DNA from 4 places in the Streptomyces sp. NPDC059866 genome. Region 2 is predicted to be linked to each of the others. Evidence: riboswitches for the same ligand, from Rfam matches in the RefSeq annotation. Region 2 holds a riboswitch; each other region holds the start of a gene.
What was found. A riboswitch is a leader RNA that binds a small molecule or an ion and turns the genes downstream of it on or off. The one in region 2 is predicted to bind cyclic di-AMP.

Region 1 (3,201 bases), on a different contig from region 2:
GGTTGGGGGCGAAGCCGCCCTCGTCGCCGAGGCCGGTGGCCAGGCCCTTGCTCTTCAGGACCTTCTTGAGGGTGTGGTAGACCTCGGTGCCCCAGCGCAGGGCCTCGGAGAAGGACTCCGCGCCGATCGGGGCGATCATGAACTCCTGGATGTCCACGTTGGAGTCGGCGTGCGAGCCGCCGTTCAGGATGTTCATCATCGGCACCGGCAGCAGGTGCGCGTTCGGGCCGCCCAGGTAGCGGAAGAGCGGCAGGTCGCTGGCCTCGGAGGCGGCGTGCGCGACGGCGAGCGAGACGCCGAGGATGGCGTTGGCGCCGAGGGAGCCCTTGTTGTCGGTGGCGTCCAGGTCGAACATCGCCTGGTCGATCAGGCGCTGCTCGGTGGCGTCGTAGCCGACCAGCTCAGGGCCGATCTGCTCGATGACGGCCAGGACGGCCTTCTCGACGCCCTTGCCCTGGTAGCGGTTGGGGTCGCCGTCGCGGAGCTCGATGGCCTCGAAGGCGCCCGTGGAGGCGCCGGACGGAACGGCGGCACGACCCGTGCTGCCGTCGTCGAGGCCGACCTCGACCTCGACCGTGGGGTTGCCTCGGGAGTCCAGGATTTCCCGGGCTACGACGACGTCGATGGACGGCACGAGCATCTCCTTCGTGGATGTGACGCGGTTTAGCAGGACCGCAGCGGCTCTGCGAGACGAGCCTAACCGGCTCCGTGGGATCGGCCAGCCGGTCGCCCGCCCCGTGGACGGAACCGATCGTAAATTGTTTCCGAATGGAACAAAGACGGTTCCTCAAGAATGAGGGCCCGAGCGAAGAACGAGGGCACGAGCGGTGACACAAAAGCCCCGCCCCGGCGCGTACGGGGGAACACGCGCCGGGGCGGGGGCCCGCGGGGACGGGGGGACCCTCACGGGGGTCTGCGAAGCCCGGATCGCTTCAGGTCAGGTGAAGCTGCCGACCCGGGTGGACCCGGATTACTTCAGGTGCAGCTGCTGACCGGGGTAGATGAGGTCGGCGTCCTCGACGATGTCCTTGTTCAGCTGGAACAGCTTCTCCCAGCCGCCCTCGACATCGTGCTTCTCGGCGATGGTGCTGAGCGTGTCGCCGGTGACGACCTTGTACTCGCCGTCACCCTTCGCGACCTTCTCACCGGTCGGGGCGGTGACGGTCTTCTGCGCCGGGCGCTCCTGCGAACGGGAGGCCGGCTGCTGCTCGGTCGAGCGGGTGGTGGTCTCGGTGCTGCTCTGCGAGGAGCCCTCCGAGGAGGAGTCGCTCGCGCCACCGCCGGTGTACGTGGCGTTCGACAGGCCCGTGCCGCAGTGCGGCCAGGCACCCTTGCCCTGACCCGCGAGCACCTTCTCGGCGATCTGGATCTGCTGCGCCTTGGTGGCCTGGTCGGCCGTGGCGGCGTACTGCGTGCCGCCGTACGCGGCCCAGGTGGAGGCGGAGAACTGCAGACCGCCGTAGTAGCCGTTGCCGGTGTTGATGGACCAGTTGCCGCCCGACTCGCACTGGGCGACGGCGTCCCACTCGGAGGCGGTGGCGGCGGAGGCGCTGCCGGCCGCCATCAGCGGGGCGGCGACGGCGGCGGCGCCGGTGACGCCGACGACGGCTATGGCGCGAGCGGCCTTGGACGGACGACGGTGCTTGCCCTTGCTGGAAAACAGCATGGAGAGATCCCCTCACCGACGCCTGCGAGGTGAGCTGTCGGGTTCGGGCCGGTTGAGTTGCCCGGCCACGCCCCTGTGGGGAGGCGTGACTTCACCCCAAGCCGTACCGGCTCAACTGTCCGGTGCGGCGCTTACCTTGGGTCCCCCGCTCCTGCCTACGGCGCTTGACGCGACGACTGTTCCCGAACGGCCGCTGGCAGGATTCGGCGTTGCGGCAGCCGGGGCTCGCGTTGGCGAGCGGTCATGACCGTAGACACGCGATTGGCGGAATTTCAAAGAGGATCAGGGCCTCTGAGACTCATCCCACACTTTCACCAAACCGGACATTAGGCGCGAAGTGTGACGTGAACTCCCGCTACTTTTCGCCCGGTTCGACCCCGACATCCAGCGTCTGACCGGGGATGATGTGGTTGGGGTCGGCGCCGACGGTCTCCTCGTTGTCCGCATAGAGCACGGGCCACCCCCCTTGGACGCCAAGGGAGTCGGCGATGCCCCAGAGGCTGTCCCCCTCGCGCACGGTGTACGACCCGTCGGCGGCATCGCGGGCGGAGGCGCTGTCGCGCGAGGCGTGACGGCCCGAGGAATCGGCCGTACGAGCGTCGGCGGCGTCCTCGTCGGCGCTGTCGCCGCGATGCCTGCCCGTCCCGGTGTCGATCAGACCGGAATCACCTTCACTCTGCCCAGAGTTGTCCGATTCCGTGCCCTTCGGGGTGACTGTGGGCGAGCTGTCGGATTCCTGAGAGTTGCCCGAGGTGGAGTCGGTGGGCGTCGGGCTCGCGGAACCGTCCGTCGCATTCGATGACGAGTCAGACGACGGGGACGGCGCGGTGGATTCAGGCGAAGATCCTGCCGAATCAGACGAACCGGACGAGCTGGAGGAACCGGACAAGCCGAGCGAGTTACGCAGGCTCTCGGAAGTGTCCGACGAGGTGTCACCGGCCACACCCGTGTCCACATCGGCCGACCCCTTGTCGGCGTTGAGACCGGAGGTGAGCCCGCAGGTGCCCCACGCGCCCACGCCCTGGTCCGCGAGCACCTTCTCGGCGACGGCTATCTGCTGCGAACGACTGGCCTGGTCGGCGCTGGCCGCGTACGCGAGGCCGCCGTACCGCTCCCAGTCCTCCTGGGACAACTGCAGCCCTCCGTAGTACCCGTCGCCCGCGTTGGCGCTCCAGGAGCCGCCGCTCTCGCACTCCGCCACCCGGTCCCACGTCGTGCCGCTGGCCGCGCTCGCGCCGGTGGCGCCGAGGAGTGGGATGGCGATGGCGGACCCGGTCACGCCGGCCGCGACCACGAGGGCCGGAACCTGGCGGGGGCGACGGTGACGACCGTTCCCGGAGAGCATGCGGGGACCTTTCACGAGACAGCAGTGACCGGCGCGGCGACTGGTGTTCGACGTCGCGCTGATGGGTGAACGTATCGGCAGTCGATCACTTGTCACAAGTTAATGCCGCGCAGATCACGTGAAGATCACAGAGTTGAGGTCGTGTCACGTTTTCGGTGCCGGAGTGGAGGGTTCCGGTCGAATCCGGGGA
Region 2 (3,201 bases):
CCCGACGACTCGCCGCGCAGCCGGCGGCCGATCCACGGCACCAGGTACTCGCGCGCCCATTGGACGTCGTCCCGCCGGACGTCGAGCGTGCCGCGCGGCGGAACCGGCGGCCAGGGCTGCTCCGGATCGGCGGGGACGGGGAGGCCGAGGACCTGACCGGCCCGCAGCGCCACGCGGGTGTGCCCCTCGGGCGAGAGGTGCAGCCGGTCGTCGTCCCAGGCCCTGCGGTCCTGAACGGACTTGAGGGACCACAGGTCGAGCACCGGACAGCCGTACCGGTCGGCGATGGCCCGCACATGCCCGTTGTAGGTGGCGATCTTGCCGCGCAGGTGCTTCAGCAGGGGTACGCCCCGGGTGTCGAAGCCGGTCGTCACCATCACCGTGCCCGCGACGGCCGTCAGCGCGGCGATCGCCCGCTCGAAGCGCTCGGCGACGTCGTCCGGGTCGGTGCCGGGCCGGAGGATGTCGTTGCCGCCGGCGCAGAACGAGACCAGGTCCGGCGCGCGTTCGACGGCCCGCGGAAGCTGGTCCGCCACGATCTGGTCGAGCAGTTTTCCGCGTACGGCGAGGTTCGTGTACTGGAAGTCGCCCTCGGCTCGGCGGTCCGCGAGCAGTACGGCGAAGCGGTCGGCCCAGCCGACGAACGCCCCGTCGGGGCCGGGGTCGCCTACGCCCTCGGTGAAGCTGTCCCCCACCGCCACGTACGACCCGATCACTGATCTGCTGTCATTCTTCGAATCGTCTGCCACGTCGGGACATGATTCCGCGTCGAATGTGACCTACGCGACCGTAGGAAGAGGTTGACGGGCGGTGAGATAAGCCACTGCCAAAAGGTTGGTCAACTGTGGAATAACCGCTCCGTCCGCGCACACCGAAGGCCGGACCCGGGGATCGGGGTCCGGCCTTCGGTGGCGTGAGAGCGCGTGCGTCAGCCGACGGAGACGCCGTGCGAGCGGAGGTACGCGACCGGGTCCACGTCCGAGCCGTAGTTCGGCGTGGTGCGGATCTCGAAGTGCAGGTGCGGACCGGTCGAGTTGCCGGTCGAGCCCGAGAAGCCGACCTGCTGGCCCGCGGTCACGGTCTGGCCGGCGGAGACGGACAGCGAGGACAGGTGGGCGTACTGGGCGTAGTAGCCGTCGGCCAGCTTGAGGACGACCTGGTTGCCGTACGCACCGGCCCAGCCCGCGGAGACGACCGTGCCTGCGCCGACGGCCTTGAGCGGGGTGCCCGTCGGCGTGGCGAAGTCGACGCCGGTGTGGTAGCCGCTGGACCACATGCTGCCCGCCACCTTGTAGGCGGTGCCGACGGCGACGCCCTCAACGGGGGAGGAGTAACCGCTGGAGGTGCCGGCGGAGGTCTGGGTGGCCGTCGACGTGTTCGACGCGGAGGACTCGGCGGACGACGACTGATCGGACGGCTTCGCCGAGGACTCCGTCGAGTTCGACGACTTCGAGGCCTCGGACGCCTCCGACGACTCCGACGAGGAAGGGGACGAAGCGGACGACGGCTCGTCCGTGCCCGCCGCGGCCTTCTTGCCGATCGTGAGCTTCAGGCCGGGGTGGATCAGCGACGGGTTGTCGCCGACGACCTCACGGTTGTCCTGGTAGAGCTTCTGCCAGCCACCGCTGACGTTCTGCCCCTCGGCGATCTTCGCAAGATAGTCGCCGATCTTCACCGAATAGGTCCTCACACCGGCGTTCTTGGCGGCGGACTTCTTTTCGGCGGCCTTCTTCTGGGCGGTGGCCTTCTCTGCGGCGACCGACTGAACGGCGTTTTCCGGAGCGGACTGCGCAGTGGCGGCATGGGCGCCGGCGGCCCCCATCAGCGGGAGGGCGAGTGCGGCGCCACCGGTTCCGGCAATGGCGATGGAACGGGTGAAACGCTGGGTCTTCGGACGGCGGTGCTTACCCTTCGCGGGCATGGCGAATTCCTCTCCGGCGCCTGCGAGGTGAGCTGTCGGGTGCGGACTGGAGATGCCCGGCCGCGCCGAAGCGCGGCTGTACCCCTAGCCGTTCCGGAGACCGGAACAGGCATTTGTACCTGTGGGTCCCCCGCTCCTGCCGTACACGGGTGGGTTTGCGCGGGCACCGGGCGGCGGCAGGATTAGGCGTCCGCCCGGATCGGTGTGGAACGTAAGCGACCAAGACGCAATGGGACAAGCAAGAGGTTCCGCACGAACACCCACTTCTTGATCAGTTCACCGAATTCACCGTCACCCTCCGTGGATTCCGAAACCGTCATGTTCCGCAAATGCCCTTGAAAAGCGCTTGGATTACGTGGACATGACGGGCGACGCACGGTCACGGATATGACGCTGCTCACGTGACGTCGCTCCAGGTTCCTTTATTCCCGAGCGACTTGGAATGAAGAGGTTAATTCGGACAGAAGAGTCAGATGCGGCGCAGTCGGAGAACCGTCGCATCGAGGTCACCCCGCAGCCCGGTGCGCAGTCCGTGGTGCAGCAGTACGGCACCCCGGTGCACTTCGCCCGTTTCGCGGCATTCGTACGATGCGGTGGGGTCGAGGCCACGCAGCCGCAGCGCCGGGACGGGCTCCCCGTAGCTCTGCGCCTGAAGCCAGGCGAGCACGACGGCCTCGTCGCCGCGTACGTACTGGACGGCGCTCAGCCCGCCCCGTGGCGGCCGCAGCCGGTGGAGGTCCCCGCGCTGCACGAGTGGCCGGATCTCCTTGTAGAGCGCCACCCAGTCCCGGGCCTCCGCGAGCTCCTCGTCGGTCCACCGGGTGAGGTCACCCCCGACGCCGAGCACCCCGGCCATGGCGCTGACGAAGCGGAAGCGCAACGAGCTGACCCGGCCGTTGAGCTGGGCGTTGGGGCTGTCGGTGACCCAGGCGGCCATCACGCGCGCGGGATGAATCTGACTGAAGCCGTCCTGGATGGCGAGCCGGTCGAGCGGATCGGTGTTGTCGGAGGTCCACACCTGGTCGGTACGGCTCATCACACCGAGGTCGATGCGACCGCCGCCGCCCGAGCAGGACTCGAAGGCGACACCGGGGTGGGCCGCCCGCAGCCGGTCCACCAGGGCGTACACGGCGCGCACATGGTCGACCCACAGCCGCTGCGGATACGGCTCGCCGGGCCAGCCGGCATCGGTGAAGCAACGGTTGAAGTCCCACTTGACGTAGTCGATCGGGGCGCTGGACAGGAGCCCGTGCAGCTGCTCCCAGAGGTAGTCCTGCACA
Region 3 (3,201 bases), on a different contig from region 2:
GATCGCGCCGTGCTCCGTCCAGGACTCCGCGGGGCTGGCCGGCGCCTCCACGGCGTACATCCAGGCGATCTTGTGTCGCAACTGGGTCAGCATGGCGATCAGCGCGGGGCTCCCGGAGGCCTGGGCGAGCGTCTCGTGGAACCAGCCGCCCAGCGAGCGCAGATCCTCGCTGTTGCCCCTCCTCGCCCGCTCCTGGCCCAGCCGGACGAGACCGCGCAGGACCTTCAGATGGGCCTCGGTGCGCCGCTGGGCGGCCCGGGCGGCGCCGAGCGGCTCCAGCAGCATGCGCATCTCCAGCAGGTCGGAGGCCTCCTGCTCGGTGGGCTCCGCGACGCACGCGCCCGCGTGCCGCCGGGTCACCACGAAGCCCTCCGCCTCCAGGGTGCGCAGGGCCTCCCGGACGGGGACGCGCGAGACGCCGTAGCGGCGCGCGAGGAGTTCCTCGGTGAGCCGGCCGCCACGCTCGTAGACACCCGCGACGATGTCGTCCCGGATCGCCGTGCACACCGAGTGCGCCGGAATACGCATGCCCGACCTCCGTCTTAATCCCCGTGAAACGTCGACGATTGACGTGTGTTCAGTGACTCTATTGCAAAGAGCCGGAATTTCCGATGGCGGGCCGGAATCCATGGATATTTTTTGGACAAACAGACCCCTGAAACGCCGAAAGCCCCGGCTCCGGGAGCCAGGGCTTCGGGCAGCATAGCCGCCTGTCGTCAGACGTTCACACCGTGCGAGCGGAGGTAGGCCAGGGGGTCGATGTCCGAGCCGTACTCGGCGGTCGTACGGGCCTCGAAGTGCAGGTGCGCTCCGGTGACGTTGCCGGTGGCGCCGGAGAGGGCGATCTGCTGCCCCGGGGTGACCGTCTGGCCGACCGAGACGGCGATGGACGACAGGTGGCCGTACTGGGTGTACGTACCGTCGTTCATCTTGATCACGACTTGATTGCCGTACGCCCCGCCCCAGCCGGCCTCGACGACGGTGCCGGAACCGACCGCGTTGACGGGCGTGCCGCTCGCGGCGTGGAAGTCGACACCGGTGTGGCTGCCGGAGGACCACAGGGAGCCGCCGGACTGGTAGCCGGTGGAGACGTAGGAGCCGGTGATGGGCAGCACAAAGGTGTTGAGGCGCTTGCGCTCGGCCTCGCGGGCGGCCCGCTCCTTGGCCTCGCGCGCCTCCTTGGCCCGCTCCTCCGCGCGCTTCTCGGCGGCCGCTTCGGCCGCCTTCTGGGCGGCGGCCTCCTCGGCGGCCTGCTGCTGGGCGGCCGCCTGGGCGTCGATCTGGTCGGCGACCGAGTCGCCGATGGTGACGACCGGCAGGAGGCCGGTCTGCTCGAGCGCCGGCTCGGCGGCGAGGGCGGGGGCGGCCAGGGTGCCGACGACGCCGGTGGTGGTGAGCGCGGCGACGCCCGCGGCGCGGGCGGTGGTGCGCTGCATCCGGCTGGGACGACGGTGCTTCCCGGTGGCGCGGGTGAACGCCATGAAGTGGCTGGTCCTTTCCTTCCTTCTCGCCTACCGGGTTAGCTGACGGGTTCGGAGCAGGAAGGTCTCCTACGGACTCCCTCGCTGCGCGCGGGCGTCCGATTCACCCCAGGGACTGCATGGTTGGGTCCCCGGCTCCCCTGGCTCGCGCCGTTCGGGGACTCGGCGATGACTGTCCGGTGCCGCGGACGCGGCGCACTGCCTGACGGACAGCCCGGAAGACGCTAAACGGGGCATCTTTCAATCCCCAAACGGAACACGGCTTTTGTAGCGCATGCCACAGGTCAGACAGGCAACCTCTCCCCCAATTGGGACATAAAGGGGCCCTGGTGACTCTTCCGTCACCAGGGCCCCTGCGCGGGCGTGCCGCTGTCAGGCCTTCTACTCGGCCGTGACGACGGTGACTTCGCCGATTCCGAGGGCCGCGACAGGCTCCTTGATCTGCGCCGCATCGCCGACGAGGACGGTCACGAGACGGTCCACCGGGAAGGCGTTGACGACCGCCGCGGTGGCCTCGACGGTGCCCGTCGCGGCGAGCTGCTGGTACAGCGTCGCCTGGTAGTCGTCGGGCAGGTGCTGCTCGACCTGGTCGGCCAGCGTGCTCGCGACGGCCGCCGCGGTCTCGTACTTGAGCGGCGCCACCCCGACGAGGTTCTGCACGGCGACGTCCCGCTCGGGATCGGTCAGACCCTGCTCGGCGAGCGTGCGCAGCACCGTCCAGAGGTCCTGCAGTGCGGGACCGGTGTTCGGTGTGTCGACGGAGCCGCTGATGGCGAGCATCGCGGCGCCGCTGCCGTCCGGCGCCGAGCGCAGCACCTGGCCGAACGCGCGCACGCCGTAGGTGTAGCCCTTCTCCTCGCGCAGGACACGGTCCAGGCGGGAGGTGAGGGTGCCGCCCAGGCAGTACGTGCCGAGCACCTGGGCAGGCCACACGCGGTCGTGCCGGTCGGAGCCGACGCGGCCGATCAGCAGCTGGGTCTGCACGGCGCCGGGACGGTCCACGATGACGACCCGGCCGGTGTCATCGGCGGTCACCGGCGGCACGGGGCGCGGCTGGGCCGGGGAACCGGTCCAGGCGCCCAGGGTGTCGCCGAGCAGCGCGTCGAGGTCCAGGCCGGTGAGGTCGCCGACGACGACCGCGGTGGCCGTGGCGGGCCGGACATGCTTCTCGTAGAAGGCGCGTACGGCCGCGGAGTCGATGGCGGCGACCGTCTCCTCGGTGCCCTGACGCGGCCGCGACATGCGTGAGGCCGCCGGGAACAGCTCCTTGGAGAGCTCCTTGGCGGCACGGCGGGACGGGTTGGCCAGCTCGTGCGGGATCTCGTCGAGACGGTTGCGCACCAGCCGCTCGACCTCGCTGTCGGCGAATGCGGGCGCCCTGAGGGCGTCGGCGAGCAGGCCGAGGGCCTTGGCCAGACGGGAGGCGGGGACCTCCAGGCTCAGGCGGACGCCGGGGTGGTCGGCGTGCGAGTCGAGGGTGGCGCCGCAGCGCTCCAGCTCGGCGGCGAACTCCTCGGCGGAGTGCTTGTCGGTGCCCTCGGAGAAGGCCCGCGCCATGATCGTGGCGACGCCGTCGAGGCCGGTCGGCTCGGCGTCCAGGGGCGCACCCAGGAGCACCTCGACGGCGACGACCCGCTGACCGGGGCGGTGGCAGCGCAGCACCGTCAGACCGTTGTCGAGCGTCCCGCGCGTGGGCGCCGGGAAGGCCCACGGCCTGGCC
Region 4 (3,201 bases), on a different contig from region 2:
CCGCACTGCTGCTCGTCATCGGCGGCGTCTACGACTACCTCACGCCCCGCCCCTACACCGCGGCCCCCCTGTTCACCGCCGCACCCCTGGTCGCCGCGCCGCTGCTGTCCCGGCGGGTCACGATCCTCACCGGCATCGCGTCCGTCGCCGTCGTGCTCGGGCTGCACATCCGGTACGGCACGGTGTCGCGCGTCGACGCGCTCACCGAGCTCGTCACCGTGGCGACGGTCGCCGTGCTGGCCGTGCTCATCAATGTGCTGGTACGCCGCAGCCACGCCCGGCTCGACTCGGCGTGGAAGATCGCCGAGGCGGCCCAACGCGCGGTGCTGCCCGAACCCCTCGGGCGGATCGGCGGCTTCGACATCGCGGCACGCTACGAGGCGGCCCAGGCGGACGCCTTCATCGGCGGCGACCTGTACGCGGTGCAGGACAGCCCGCACGGTGTACGGCTCGTCGTGGGCGACGTACGGGGCAAGGGGATGGGCGCGGTGGGGACCGTCGCCGTGGTCATCGGGGCGTTCCGGGAGGCCGCCGAGCAGGAGGCGACGCTTCAGGGGGTCGCCGAGCGGCTGGAGCGGGCGCTGACGCGCGAGGCCGCGCGGCGCGACGGCGTCGAGGCCACCGAGGGGTTCGCCACCGCCGTACTCGCCGAGCTGCCGCCCGGTGACGGGGTCGTACGGATCCTCAACCGCGGTCATCCGCCGCCGCTGCTGCTGTGTGCCGACGGCACCGTACGTCCGCTGCCCGCCCGCGAACCCGCGCTGCCGCTCGGCATGGGCGATCTGGGCGCCTGGCCGGCCCGTGTGGAGGAGTCCCGTTTTCCGGACGGGGCGATGCTGTTGCTGCACACCGACGGCCTGTCCGAGGCCCGCGACGCGCACGGCAGGTTCTACGACCCCGCGGCGCGGCTGGCGGGCCGCACCTTCCGCGGACCGGGCGAACTGCTCAGCACCCTGGCCGAAGAAGTGCGCCGGCACTCCGGGGGCGGGATGACCGACGACATGGCTCTGCTCGCCGTACGACGACCGTCACCAGACGTGACCGGACGAACGCCCTCCGCATAACAACTGACACACAGTCAGAAACTGTGACACCCCTGAGTCGCGGTCAACTCGCCCGATTTTCGCCATTCATGACCCTGTACGTCCGGCCGGAAATCGTTAAAGATCAAGTGGAACCGCTTGGAATTCATGCCCCGCTTCTATTAACGTCCGATAACGCAGCGCGGTCGTCCCAGCCGTCACAAGAGTCGGCTCCGTGCGCACGCGCCGAATCCTGCAAGGGAACCGGGGAACCACCAACTTGGGGTGAATCGCGGGTAGGTCGCCGTGGCAACACGGCTGATTTACGCGCGTAGGAGACCTTCCTGCTCCGAACCCGTCAGCTAACCCGGTAGGCGAGAAGGAAGGAAAGGAGTACGCCTACGTGGCGTCCAACCGGCCTGCCCCAGAAGCCCCCTTCGTGCCGGCCCAGCGCTCCGGCGACACCGTCGTCTACGGCGGGCAGCGCACCGACGAGGGTCCCTGGGAGGAGTGGAACCCCACCGCGGAGTCCCTCCGCCCCGTACGCGGCCGGCATCGCGTCTCCAAGCAGCGCGGCGGTGGACTCGCCCGCAGCTCCACGGTTCTCGGCGTCGGCGTCATAGCCGCGGTCGGCGCGGGCGGCATGGCCAGCGCGCAGACCGGCAAGCCGCCGGTGTCGATCTCGATGCCCGACCTGCCGTCCGTGGGCGGGCTCATCTCCGACGACTCCGACGACTCCGACACCTCCGGCGAGACCGCCACCGCTCCGCTCAGCAGCCTCGGCATGACCACCGCGGACACCGCCCAGGGCACCACCGACGCCGGTGAGGCGCTGCGCACCCGCATCATCGCCCAGGCCGAGCAGCAGCAGGACCAGGTCGACACCAAGGCCGCCACCGCTGCCAAGGTCGCCGCCGAGAAGGCCGCCGCCGAAGCCGCCGCCAAGGCCGAGCAGGAGGCCGAGGCCAAGGCCGCCGCCGAGAAGGCGAAGGCCGAGGAGGAGGCCCGCCAGAAGGCCGAGGCCGAGCGCCTCGCCCAGCTGGCCAAGCAGTACGCGCTGCCCACCTCCTCGTACACCATCACCTCGAGCTTCGGTCAGGCCGGTGCCCTGTGGTCCTCCGGCTACCACACCGGCCTCGACTTCGCCGCGCCGACGGGCACGCCGCTCAAGGCCGTGCACAGCGGCACGATCACCGAGGCCGGCTGGAACGGGTCGTACGGCTACAAGACCGTCCTCACCCTCGATGACGGCACCGAGGTCTGGTACGCCCACCAGTCCTCCATCAACGTCAGCGTCGGCCAGAAGGTCACCACGGGCGAGGTCATCGGGCGCGTGGGCGCCACGGGCAACGTCACCGGGGCTCACCTGCACCTGGAGGTGCACCCCGACGGCGCGGGCAGCGGCATCGACCCGCTGGCCTGGCTGCAGAGCAAGGGCCTCAACCCCTGACATCCGCTCCTTTCGAACCCCGGCGGTCCTGACGGCACCCCCCCGACGTCAGGGCTGCCGGTTCGCGGTGTGTGCGGAACGGCTGTTGCCGGGACCTCACGGCGCCGATCGCCCGGCGCGCCCCTACGACTGGTACGGGTTGTACGCGGGATGCCGTTGGTACGGGGGATACGGCTGGTATGCGGGATACGGCGCCGCCATCGGCCAGGGCGGCACAGCCACCGGTACCGGCGGAGCCGTCACCCGCGCCGCATACTCCAGCGCCGGCCGCGCCACCTCCCGTCGGCTCCACAGCTCCCGCAGCAGTTCGCCTTCCCGTAGGACGAAGTCCGCGCCGGCCCGGCCCCGGCGCCCGCGATGCCGTAGGAACGCCAGCGAGGTCGCGTACGCCTCGTACTGCGCCACCGCCCGCGCGGCCGGCTTCCCCAGGTGGTGCCCGGCGTACTCCCTGGCCAGCCGGCGCGCCCGCATCGAGCCCAGCGCGAACGGTATGGCCGGTGTCAGCCAGCCGGCGGCGACATAGGCCGGGAGTTCCTCGCGCACGGTCCGCAGCTCCCGCTGCCGGGTCCAGATCACCAGCCAGGTCAGCAGCCCGAACGCGGGCACCATGAACCCGCCGTACACCGCGAAGAACCCGAAGTTGCCGAAGGTCGCCGAGCCGTTCCAGAGCGCGTGCATGCCCATCGCGAGCAGCAGCCCGGACAGCGGCATCAGTACGCGCCGCAGATG

Region 1: another riboswitch for cyclic di-AMP. It lies ahead of ACFV7R_RS10990 (transglycosylase family protein); the one in region 2 lies ahead of ACFV7R_RS38970 (peptidoglycan DD-metalloendopeptidase family protein).
Region 3: another riboswitch for cyclic di-AMP. It lies ahead of ACFV7R_RS22450 (M23 family metallopeptidase); the one in region 2 lies ahead of ACFV7R_RS38970 (peptidoglycan DD-metalloendopeptidase family protein).
Region 4: another riboswitch for cyclic di-AMP. It lies ahead of ACFV7R_RS18185 (M23 family metallopeptidase); the one in region 2 lies ahead of ACFV7R_RS38970 (peptidoglycan DD-metalloendopeptidase family protein).

Annotation. Positions count from the first base shown of each region.
Region 1 covers NZ_JBHWJT010000006.1:107,842-111,042, forward strand. Annotated here, with positions in the region: gene eno (phosphopyruvate hydratase) at 1-634, opposite strand, end outside; gene ACFV7R_RS10990 (transglycosylase family protein) at 971-1,666, opposite strand; cyclic di-AMP (ydaO/yuaA leader) riboswitch at 1,671-1,839, opposite strand; gene ACFV7R_RS10995 (transglycosylase family protein) at 2,022-3,011, opposite strand.
Region 2 covers NZ_JBHWJT010000038.1:52,664-55,864, forward strand. Annotated here, with positions in the region: gene ACFV7R_RS38965 (SGNH/GDSL hydrolase family protein) at 1-716, opposite strand, end outside; gene ACFV7R_RS38970 (peptidoglycan DD-metalloendopeptidase family protein) at 929-1,921, opposite strand; cyclic di-AMP (ydaO/yuaA leader) riboswitch at 1,926-2,083, opposite strand; gene ACFV7R_RS38975 (alpha-galactosidase) at 2,391-3,201, opposite strand, start outside.
Region 3 covers NZ_JBHWJT010000014.1:116,000-119,200, reverse strand. Annotated here, with positions in the region: gene ACFV7R_RS22455 (GntR family transcriptional regulator) at 1-528, opposite strand, end outside; gene ACFV7R_RS22450 (M23 family metallopeptidase) at 717-1,481, opposite strand; cyclic di-AMP (ydaO/yuaA leader) riboswitch at 1,495-1,659, opposite strand; gene ACFV7R_RS22445 (M16 family metallopeptidase) at 1,863-3,201, opposite strand, start outside.
Region 4 covers NZ_JBHWJT010000010.1:263,386-266,586, forward strand. Annotated here, with positions in the region: gene ACFV7R_RS18180 (PP2C family protein-serine/threonine phosphatase) at 1-1,064, shown strand, start outside; cyclic di-AMP (ydaO/yuaA leader) riboswitch at 1,257-1,414, shown strand; gene ACFV7R_RS18185 (M23 family metallopeptidase) at 1,426-2,472, shown strand; gene ACFV7R_RS18190 (PrsW family intramembrane metalloprotease) at 2,596-3,201, opposite strand, start outside.